3 regions of the Bradyrhizobium sp. FW305-F6 genome follow, and region 3 is predicted to be linked to each of the others. Evidence: predicted binding sites of a transcription regulator. Region 3 holds the regulator's gene; each other region holds the start of a gene.
What was found. Region 3 encodes PhoB, which activates phosphate uptake and scavenging genes when phosphate is short. Its sites were predicted from a motif close to TGTCATNNANCTGTCAT; they were not measured.

Region 1 (3,645 bases), 170 kb from region 3:
TTCCGCGAGCGCGGGGTCGAGCAGGCGATGGGTATAATCGAAGGTAGGCCCGAGGATCTGACCGCCGGGAATGTCCTTGAAGGTGGAGGACACCCGCCGCTCCACGCGCATCGCGCCGGTGTCGACCGGCTCGCTGGCGCCGAAACGCGGCAGCGTGGCGCGGAAGGCGCGAACCAGTAAGATCGCCTCGATCAGGTCACCGCGGGCCTGCTTGATCGCAAGCGCCGCGAGCTCGCGATCGTAGAGCGAGCCTTCGCTCATGACGCGGTCGACGGCGAGGCCGAGCTGCTCCGAGATCTGGTCGAGCGTGACCTCCGGAACGCTGCGGTCGCCACGCCGCTTATGCGCGAGCAGGCGATGGGCGTTGTCGATGGCGCGTTCGCCGCCCTTGACTGCGACATACATGCTTTCAGCTTCCCTTGCTCACGATGCGCGTGGTGCGCGGGATCGCGACCACGGCGTCATCGGCGACCAGGACCACGTCGATGCCGCGCGGAAACAGCGCCTCGTTGACATGCAGGCGCTCGAACAGGTCGAACGGCTTGAACGACGCCAGCAGCGCCGCGACACCGTCGATGCCGGGGCCGCGCAGCTCGAAGCTCCGGCCGGAGGCGAGGCTGTCGACCTGAATGATCAGCGTTGTCGAGCGGTCCGGATATTCGCTGGTGCCGAGCGCGAAGCGATCGAGCGCAGGCAGCGCACCACCGTCGCCAATGAGCGCGAATGAAGCGATCGACGAATCCTGCACGACCGGCGCGCCAGTGTGGAACTTGAGCCACTTCGTCACGTCCGCGCTCTCCGCCATCCGCGCGTCGAGCCAGATTGGCGTGTCGTGGTCGAACAGCGTCAGCGCGATCGCGGCGGTGCCCCGCATCATCGTATCAGGCGTACCCGGCATCGGCACGATGCGCTGGACCGAGCCCGGCCGCGCCATCGCGTCCATGACCGAGCGAAAGGTCGATTGCGCCGACAACACCTTGTCGGCGAAACCCGGCGGCAGTTCCGCAATCGTGGTCATGATCTCACCCCTCACCGCGCACCATGGTGTAGAAATCAACCTTCGTCGCGGCGGTTTCCGCCGCCGCCCGTTCACGGCGAATCATAAGCTGCTCGCGCAACGGCGCGATAACGCCGCGCTCGACGGCGGCGCTGAAATCGCCGGACTGCACCAGCGCGTCGCACAGCGCGATCAGCCGCGCCTTCTCGCCGTCCCGCCCGAGCGTGTAGCCGAAGCCGACCTCGCCGCTGGCAAGCCGCACCGCCGCGCGCGACACCGTGGCCTCACCGAGATTGAACGGCGCGCCGTCGCCGCCGACCCGGCCGCGCAGCATGACGAGGCCGTTCTCGGGCTGACGCAGATCCTGATGCTCCGGCAAGGGCAGGTCCAAGGCCAAGTCGCGGAGGCGGGCAGCGATCTCGCCCGCCTCCGCGTGCGCCAGCACGGCCATCGCGGCCTTGCGCTGGGCTTTCTGGTTATTGTGCTGAGCCACCTGATTCACCGAACTTGCCGCACCGAAGTTGTCTATGATAATAGACAACTTCATACGAGCACGCCATGACTGTTTCGTGACAAATCCGTGATTTCTGGGCTAGGCTGACCGGCGATATGAGCATGCAAGACACTGCATCGTCCGGCGTGGCGCTATGGCGCCTCGTTGCCGACGGCATCGAGCGCGGCATCGCGGACGGCCGCTTTGCGGCCGGTGACAAGCTGCCTGGCGAGATGGAGATCGCCGAAACCTATCGCGTCAACCGGCACACCGTGCGGCGCGCACTGGCAGCCCTTGCAGAGCGCGGCCTGGTGCGGGCCGAACGCGGCAGCGGAACCTATGTCGAGGCGCAAAAGCTCGCCTATCCCTTGCGCTCGCGCACACGCTTTTCCGAGATCGTCGGCGCCGAGGGCCGCGAGCCGCATGGCCGGCTGATCGAGGCGACCGAGGACGTCGCGACGCGCGAGCTCGCGCGGGAGCTGGGACTGAAGACCGGCGCGCCCCTGGTGCGGATCGAGGCGATCCGCCTCGCCGATCGCACGCCGATCTGCGTCTCCACCACCTGGCTGTCGGCGGAGCGGTTTCCGGACGCCGGCGCCGTGTTCGCCGCGACGCGCTCCATGACCAAGCTGCTCGAGCATTATGGCGTGCGCGACTACCGCCGCGGCGCGACCCGGATCACCGCCGGCATCGTCGACGCGACCGACGCGGCGCGGCTGGACCTGCCACTGGGCCGGCCGATCCTGGTGGTCGACGCCACCGATCTGGATCTCGACGGCAAGCCGCTGGTGACCAAGCATTCGCGGTTCGCGGCGGAGCGGGTGGAGTTTCTGGTGGAATCATAGGGACCCTCTCCAAGAAACCGGAGCCGTAGGGTGGGCACGCTGCGCTTTGCCAACCCTACGAGACCTACGATCAGGCCACCGCCCTTCGCCCGATGATCGCGAAGCGCAGCTTGCCGGAAATCCAGTCGATCGACGATACCGTTATCAGGATCAGCAGGATCAGAAACGAGACCTTCTGCCATTCCAGCACCCGGATCTGTTCGGCGAGCTGGAGGCCGATGCCGCCGGCGCCGACGATGCCGATGATGGTGGCCGATCGCGTATTCGACTCGAAATAGTAGAGCACCTGGCTCAGCAAGACCGGGAATACCTGCGGCAGCAATCCGAACCGGACGCTGTGGAGATGGTTGCCGCCCGATGATCGAACGCCTTCCGCGGGGTTCTTGTCGGCGACCTCGATCGCTTCCGAGAACAGCTTGCCGAACGTTCCGAAATCGCTGCAGATCACGGCCAGGATGCCGGCAAACGGCCCCAGCCCCACAACGCCGACCCAGATCAGGGCCCAGATCAGGGTATCGACTCCACGAATGGTATCGAGACCACGGCGCGTCAAGACGTGGATGATCCGGTTTGCTACCACGTTGCGCGCCGCCAGCAGGGATACCGGCAGCGCAAGCAGCGCGCCGCCCAGCGTGCCGAGAAATGCGATCGACACCGTCTCTCCGAGCGCATGCAGATATTTCAGGACCTCCGCCCAAGAACCGGGGTTGGGCGGCAACATGAGCTGGACGAATTCGCCCAGCCTGACCATGCCTTGGGAGAGCCGGTTAAAGGGAATATCGAGCTGGACGATCCCGAGCAGGAACAGCCCGACCGCACCGCCGACCAGTATTGCGATCCTTCCCCGCTGCCACCAATCGGTCCGGAAGACGTCGGGATACCGTTCGGCAATGCCGGCCCGGTTTTCAAAACTGAAGGAGCTCATCGGGTGCTTCCCTCCAGCCCCAGCAGGCGGTGTCGCAACTGTTCCGTCAGGAAGTCGATCAGCATGACGGTAAGGACGATGAGCAGCAGGATGGCACTGACGTCGGTGTAGTAGAACTTGCGGACCGCCTCGATCAGATCCTGGCCGATCCCGCCGGCGCCGACGAAGCCCATCACGGCAGCGCCGCGCACGTTGATCTCGAACCTGAGCAAGGCATAGCTCACGAAGTTCGAGAGGACCTGAGGCAACGCGCCGAACCGAACGACCTGAACCCAGCTGCCCCCGCTTGCCGCCACCCCTTCGACCGGCTTGCTGTCGATATTCTCGACAACCTCGGCGAATTGCTTGCCCAACGCTCCAGCGGTATGGATTGCAATCGCCAGAA
Region 2 (3,645 bases), 160 kb from region 3:
TGCCGCACAGGCCGCTATCAGCTCTGCTTCGGTCCTGCCCGGCGCCAGTGCGATGGGCGCCTTCAGCGTGGCGTGAAAGCCGTATTTGCGGGGATCGGTGGTGATGTCGCGCCAGTCCGGCGCGACTTCCATTGCGGGCTGCGGAAACGAAACCTCTTCGCCCGAATAGGCATCGTAACCGAGCAGCTCGGCGCCGAAGCGGGAGAGGGCACTGCCGCTGCCTGCGGCGAAATAAATCGCGTAGCGGGGAAAGCTTGTCATCGCCGAAGCATAACCAATTCAAGCCGCGACGACAGCCCCGCGAGGCGCCGCTACGGCAGCGAGCAGCCGTGTCGCATCGGTGAGATGCACCAGCCTACCGCCCGAGATCACCGCGATCAGCCGCGGACGCAGCCGCACGCTGGCGTCCACGAGGAGAATGTCGGCGCGGCGTCCTTGCGCGAGCATGCCGCGATCGGCAAGGCCGGTCGCGCGCGCCGGGCCGGCGGAGACCAGGTCCCAGGCCCGAGCCAGCGGCAACACGCCGTCGGCGGCGAGCCGGAACGCGGCGAGCAGCTGGGCGGGATAGTAGTAGTCCGACGCCAGCACCGAGCAGAGGCCCTTGGCGATCATGTCCGATGCCTTGGTCCAGCCGGTGTGGCTGCCGCCGCGCACGACGTTCGGAGCGCCGTAAACGATGGCATCGCCGGCCTCTGCAGCGGCCTTCGCCGTCTCTTCGTTGATCGGAAACTCCGCGATGTCGGCGCCGAGCTCGCGAAACTCCCGGCGCATCGCCGGTGTCGCATCGTCATGCGAAAGCATCCGCACCTCCGCGGCGCGGGCGACTGCAGCCAGCCGCGATACCGAAGCCGGCACCTCGTCGGCGCGCGAAACCACGCGCTCGACCAGGCGGTCGAACGCCTCGCTCGACAATCCGGTCCGCTCCACCATGCGATTGCGCTTGCGGGGCTTGGCCATGTCGGCGACGGTGCCGTCCATGTGGTCGTTGAAGGCGAACAGGTCGACGCGGCCCTCGGCAAGCCACCGGCTGATTTCAGGCTCGGCGTCGAGATTGTAGGTTTCGTGGCGCAGGTGGAAGCGGGTGTCGGCGGCGAATTGCGGACGCTGCCGCTCGATCGCCTCCATCAGGCCACGCGCATTGTCGGCGCTGCGCAGGCCCGGCTCCCACGAACAGGTCGTGGCGTGAAACACGGTGGTGATGCCGTTGCTAATGGCCTGGCGGTCGCTGTCCGCCAGCGCGACGTCGATCGGAAAGTCGACGCCGGCGCGCGGCATCATCTGCCGTTCGAAGGCATCGCCATGCAGGTCGACGATGCCCGGCAGCACCAGCAGGTCACGGGCATCGATCGCTAGCCGCGCACGGCCGCGAGAGCCATCGAGCTGCGCAATCTCCGCTCCCGACACGAGAAGCGAAGTCTCGACGAACTCGGTGCCGATCAGGGCCCGTCCGCCTTCGAGGAATATGTCTGTCACGCGAGCGCGCTTCGTTTGCTGGCCGAAGGATTGGTGAGAGAGCTCGCTTGTGCTTCGTATGTCGCAAGAAAATCTTCAATCCCGAGCGTGCGGAAATCGGGCAGCGCCTGGCGCAATTTGTCGTGATCCCAGTCCCACCAGGCGAGCTTGGCCAGACGCCCCGCGATCTCCTCCGAGAACCGCCGCCGCACGATGCGGGCTGGATTGCCGGCGACGATGGTGTAGGCCGGCACGTCCTTGGTGACGATGGCGCCGGCGGCGATCACCGCGCCGGTGCCGATGTTGCGGCCCGGCAGCACGATCGCGCCGTGGCCGATCCAGACGTCGTGGCCGATATGGATGTGATGCTGGCGCCGCCAGTCGAAGAACGCGGCGTCGTCGCTCTCGCCTTCGAAATAGGCGCTGGAGCGGTAGGTGAAATGCGCCTGGGTCGCGCGTTGCATCGGATGGTTGCCGGGATTGATCCGCGTCATCGCCGCGATCGAGCAGAACTTCCCGATGGTCGTGTAGGTGATCTGCGAATCGTTGACGACATAGGAGTAATCGCCCATGGCCACTTCGTGCAGGATCGTGCGTGCGCCGACCTCGGTATACGCGCCTAACCTGGTCTCGTGCAGCTTCGCCGAAGGATCGATGGTCGGCTGAACCGAAAGGGCTTTGGCAACCATGTTGCATCCGGTGCGTGAGGACGGGCGTCCCTCTTCAAGCGGCTTGACGACGATGTCATGACAAAGAGATGACAGGGGACGAGGCGTGCAGGTTTGCGGCAGCGCAACGTCGCTGTCACACAAGTGTCAAGCATGGGGGTTAGCGGTTGGCTCCTGCCAATCTGGAGCCCTGCATGCTGGTGGTGGATGGTCTGACGTGTCGTTTCGGCGCAAAAGCCGCCGTGGACGACGCCTCCTTTCAAGTTTCCCCCGGCGGCTTCGTCGGTGTGATCGGGCGATCCGGTGCCGGCAAGTCGACGCTGCTGCGGTCCATCAACCGGCTGGTGACGCCGAGCGGAGGGCGCATCCTGTTCGACGGCACCGACGTCACCGCGCTGCGCGGCAAGGAGCTGCGGCAGTGGCGGGCGCGCTCGGCGATGATCTTCCAGCAATTCAACCTGGTCGGCCGGCTCGATGTGCTCACCAACGTCCTGATGGGAAGGCTGTCGATGGTGCCGACATGGCGGTCGCTGCTGCAGCTTTGGCCCGAAGAAGACAAGGCCATCGCAATGTCGGCGCTCGAGCAGTTCGACATGGCTGCCATCGCGGCCCAGCGCGCCGACCAGCTCTCAGGCGGTCAGCAGCAGCGCGTGGCGATCGCGCGGGCGTTGGTTCAGCAGCCCGACATTATCCTTGCCGACGAGCCGATCGCCTCGCTCGATCCCCGCAACACCAAGATCGTGATGGATGCGCTTCTGCGCATCAACAAGCACTTCGGTATCACGGTGCTCTGCAACCTGCATTCGCTCGATCTGGCCCGCAGCTATTGCGATCGCCTGATCGGGATGGCCGCGGGGCGGGTCGTGTTCGACGGCGCGCCGGCGGCCTTGACCGATCATATCGCGCGCGAGCTGTACGATCTCGAGGCGAATGAAGTCATGGATGTTGCGCCCGGGAATGGATCGGTCGGAGCGGCAGTTCCTGCCCTCGGCACGGTTGCCGCGGCCTGATCGCTGCTTCTTTGAATTTGATCCTAGCGTAGAGCCGGAACTCGACAGTTCATAACCTTGAAATGGGAGACGTCATGATAGACCGTCGTACGATCGTTGCCGCTGCGGCGGCCTTGGCATTCTCAGTTTCCGCCGCTGCGGCTCAAGACTGGAAGGCAAAATATCCTGAGTTGATCTTCGCAAAAGTCCCCGACGAGAATGCTTCCGGCACCACCAACCGCTGGACGCCTCTGACGGAGTACCTGTCCCGCGAGCTCGGAACCAAGGTCACGCTGCGGATTGCCAACGACTACGCCGCGGTGATCGAAGGTCAGCGTGCAGGAAACATTCACATCGCGATGTACGGCCCGGCATCCTACGCGCGTGCCTACATCATTGGCGCGAAGGTCGAACCTTTCGCGATCGAGGTGAACGGCGACGGCACCAAAGGCTATTACTCGGTTCTCTATGTCAAAAGCGATTCGAGCTACAAGGACATCAAGGACCTGCAAGGCAAGAACCTCTGCCTCGTCGAT
Region 3 (3,645 bases):
ACTTGAATGTTGCGGACGGTATGACGCGCGCATTGCGCAACGCACCACTGACCGGCCCCGGAAAACGAAACGTGCCGCCTTTTAAGGGCGGCACGTGGCACTATCTTATGCTTGGCAAGACGGGTGTCAATGCCACCCGGAAAGCCTCGCGAAACGCTGAATCCGTAGTCTTGCGGTGCCGATTTTGCGGGGTTTTCACTACGGAACATGTGGAAGCGAGTCTGCGGACTCTTGCGCGAGAGTCACGCCATATTGTAGCGTTTGGACTGTCAGATACGACATCTCGTGCAGCAGTTCTGATCCCAAGAGTCCTCATGTACCGGCGTAACGTTCGGGCGTCTTGAGCGCGCCCGGCGAGCCTTAAGGGATTCTGGCGGCACGGGTTTTTCACGGCTTAGGCATTCGCTGCGAAGGCCCCAGGATGGCAGGCGCGCAGCGAGGGAAAGGGTGCAATGACGGTTTTGACCTGGTCCGATGATCGCGTCGAGCAGCTGAAAAAGCTTTGGGAGGCCGGACTTTCGGCCAGCCAGATCGCGGCGGAGCTCGGCAATGTGACCCGCAACGCCGTGATCGGCAAGGTGCACCGGCTCGGCCTGTCCGGTCGCGCCAAGAGCCCGTCATCGGCAGCGCCGCGGCCGCGGAAGGCGCGGCCCGCGCAGCACATGATGCGGGTGACGCGGCCCGTCGCGCGCGGCAACACCGCGCTGGCGCAGGCCTTCGAGGTCGAGGTGGAGGCAGAGCCTGTCACCTACGACAACGTGGTGCCGATGAGCCAGCGGCTGTCGCTGCTGGAATTGAACGAGGCGACCTGCCACTGGCCGGTCGGCGATCCCTCGAGCCCGGATTTCTTCTTCTGCGGCGGCAAGGCGCTCTCCGGCCTGCCCTATTGCGCCCAGCATTCGCGCGTGGCCTATCAGCCCGCAGCGGACCGGCGCCGCGCAGCACCAAAGCCGGGCACGCGGTGAGTTCGTTAATCTACCTGATGGCAGTCGTGAAGCGATCACGGCTCCAGTAACTCGGTGTCATCCCCGCAAAGGCGGGGATCCATAGCCACAGGGCGCAGTCGTTGCGCGAGATGGTCATTCCGAGTCTTCGCCAAACCTCGTCCTGTGGTTATGGATCCCGGGCTCGCGCTGCGCGCGCCCCGGGATGACGGCGAGATTGAAGCCGCAGCTCGCTAATCCGAGATCAAGAAACTCAGGTCTGCTCCGCCTTCGCGAAGCGATCGTCCAGCGCGTAGCCGGCGCCGCGGACGGTGCGGATCGGGTCCTGCTCGCGGCCTAGGTTGAGCAGCTTGCGCAGGCGGCCGATATGGACGTCGACGGTGCGCTCGTCGATGTAGATGTCGCGTCCCCAGACGCTGTCGAGCAGCTGCTCGCGCGAGAACACGCGGCCGGGATGCTCCAGGAAGAACTCCAGGAGGCGATATTCGGTCGGGCCGAGGTCGATCGGCCGGCCCGAGCGTGCCACGCGGCGCTTGTCGCGGTCGAGCTCGATGTCGCCATAGGCCAGCACGGTGGCGAGCCGCTCGGGGCTGGCGCGCCTGAGCAGGCCCTTCACGCGGGCGAGCAGCTCCGGCACCGAGAACGGCTTGACGATGTAATCGTCGGCGCCGGTCGCAAGTCCCCGCACCCGCTCGCTCTCCTCGCCACGCGCGGTGAGCATGATGATCGGCAGCTGCTTGGTCTCCGGGCGGGTGCGCAGGCGCCGGCACAGCTCGATGCCCGACAGGCCCGGCAGCATCCAATCGAGCACGATCAGGTCGGGAATGTGCTCCTTGAGGCGGGTATCGGCATCGTCGCCGCGCATCACCGTCTCGACGTCATAGCCGTCGCCTTCGAGGTTGTAACGAAGAAGCTCTGTGAGAGCTTCCTCGTCCTCAACCACCATAATGCGTGCGCCCATGGTGTCGTCGCTCCTTAAGGTCTTCAGGTATTCGGTATCGTCGTGGCGAAGGTCGTCATGTCGCCCTTCGGCCGCTTGTCGGTGATCGCCTGGCCCTCGATCATGTAGAACACGGTCTCGGCGATGTTGGTGGCATGGTCGCCGATCCGTTCGATGTTCTTGGCGCAGAACATCAGGTGGATGCAGAACGAAATGTTGCGCGGATCCTCCATCATGTAGGTGAGGAGCTCGCGGAACAGCGAGGTGCAGATCGCGTCGACTTCCTCGTCGCCCTTCCACACCGCCATCGCCGCCGGCAAATCGTGCGCGGCATAGGCGTCCAGCACCGACTTGACCTGCTGTTGCACGAGGTCGGTCATGTGCTCCAGGCCGCGGAACAGCTTCAGCGGGTGGAAGTCCGTCTCCAGTGCTGCGACGCGCTTGCCCATGTTCTTGGCGAGGTCGCCGATGCGCTCGAGATCGGTCGCGACGCGCATGGCGCCGACGATCTCGCGCAGGTCCACCGCCATCGGCTGGCGGCGGGCGATCGTGAGCACCGCGCGCTCCTCGATGCGCTTCTGCAGCGTGTCGATATCGGTGTCGGTGGCGACGACGCGCTGGCCGAGCGGGACGTCGCGGCGGATCAGCGCGTCGACGGAATCGACGATCATGCGTTCGGCGATGCCGCCCATTTCGGCGACCAGGCGCGTGAGTTCCTGGAGGTCGCTGTCGAAGGCCTTTACGGTATGTTCAGAACCCATGTTCCGTCTCCTCAGCCGAACCGGCCGGTGATGTAATCCTGCGTGCGCCGGTCTGTCGGCGACGTGAAGATCTTGCTGGTGTCGTCGAACTCGATCAGCTCGCCGAGATACATGAAGGCGGTCTTGTCGGAGACGCGCGCCGCCTGCTGCATGTTGTGGGTGACGATCGCGATCGTGTAGTTCTCGGACAGTTCCTGGATCAGCTCCTCGACCTTGGCGGTCGAGATCGGATCGAGCGCCGAGCAGGGCTCGTCGAACAGGATCACCTCGGGCCGCACCGCGACGGTGCGGGCAATGCAGAGGCGCTGCTGCTGACCGCCGGAGAGCGAGAGGCCGGAGGCGTTGAGCTTGTCCTTGACCTCGTTCCACAGCGCGCCGCCACGCAGCGCCTTCTCGACCCGGCCGTCCATCTCGGATTTCGAGATCTTCTCGTAGAGACGGATGCCGAAGGCGATGTTCTCGTAGATCGTCATCGGGAACGGCGTCGGCTTCTGGAACACCATGCCCACGCGCGCGCGCAGCAGGTTGAGGTCGAGCTTGGGGTCGAGGATGTTGGTCTGGTCGAGCAACAGCTGACCGTCCGCGCGCTGGCCCGGATAGAGATCGTACATCCGGTTGAAGATACGCAGCAGGGTGGACTTGCCGCAGCCGGACGGGCCGATGAAGGCCGTGACGCGGTTGGCGCCGAGCACCAGGTTGATGTTCTTCAGCGCGTGGTGATCGCCATAGTAGAAGTTGAGGTTGCGCGCCGTGACCTTGGCGGGCGCCTCGGGAAGCGGCTGCGAGCCGGGGTGAACGGTCGGCGCACTGACGGAAACAGACATTTCACTCATTTCGGAGTCCTCTCGGCGCCGATGATGCGCGCGCCAATGTTAAGGGCAAGCACGGTCAGGGTAATCAACAACGCGCCGCTCCAGGCGAGCTGCTTCCAATAGGCGTAGGGGCTCTGCACGAAATTGTTGATGGTCACCGGCAGGTTGGCCATCGTCTTGTCCAGGCC

Region 1: phnF (phosphonate metabolism transcriptional regulator PhnF) is a predicted target of PhoB. The motif match lies at 1,556-1,572, and genes of this name have one in related genera.
Region 2: phnC (phosphonate ABC transporter ATP-binding protein) is a predicted target of PhoB. The motif match lies at 2,199-2,215, and genes of this name have one in related genera.

The regions. Positions count from the first base shown of each region.
Region 1 is NZ_JBYSYD010000002.1:1,540,066-1,543,710, forward strand. Features, by position in the region: gene AC3WLX_RS18615 (carbon-phosphorus lyase complex subunit) at 1-405, opposite strand, end outside; gene phnH (phosphonate C-P lyase system protein PhnH) at 410-1,018, opposite strand; gene phnG (phosphonate C-P lyase system protein PhnG) at 1,023-1,499, opposite strand; gene phnF (phosphonate metabolism transcriptional regulator PhnF) at 1,607-2,335, shown strand; gene phnE (phosphonate ABC transporter, permease protein PhnE) at 2,406-3,260, opposite strand; gene phnE (phosphonate ABC transporter, permease protein PhnE) at 3,257-3,645, opposite strand, start outside.
Region 2 is NZ_JBYSYD010000002.1:1,544,745-1,548,389, reverse strand. Features, by position in the region: gene AC3WLX_RS18665 (DUF1045 domain-containing protein) at 1-261, opposite strand, end outside; gene AC3WLX_RS18660 (alpha-D-ribose 1-methylphosphonate 5-triphosphate diphosphatase) at 280-1,473, opposite strand; gene AC3WLX_RS18655 (transferase hexapeptide repeat family protein) at 1,470-2,141, opposite strand; gene phnC (phosphonate ABC transporter ATP-binding protein) at 2,315-3,130, shown strand; gene phnD (phosphonate ABC transporter substrate-binding protein) at 3,205-3,645, shown strand, end outside.
Region 3 is NZ_JBYSYD010000002.1:1,708,897-1,712,541, forward strand. Features, by position in the region: gene AC3WLX_RS19465 (GcrA family cell cycle regulator) at 453-965, shown strand; gene phoB (phosphate regulon transcriptional regulator PhoB) at 1,198-1,905, opposite strand; gene phoU (phosphate signaling complex protein PhoU) at 1,929-2,645, opposite strand; gene pstB (phosphate ABC transporter ATP-binding protein PstB) at 2,657-3,478, opposite strand; gene pstA (phosphate ABC transporter permease PstA) at 3,475-3,645, opposite strand, start outside.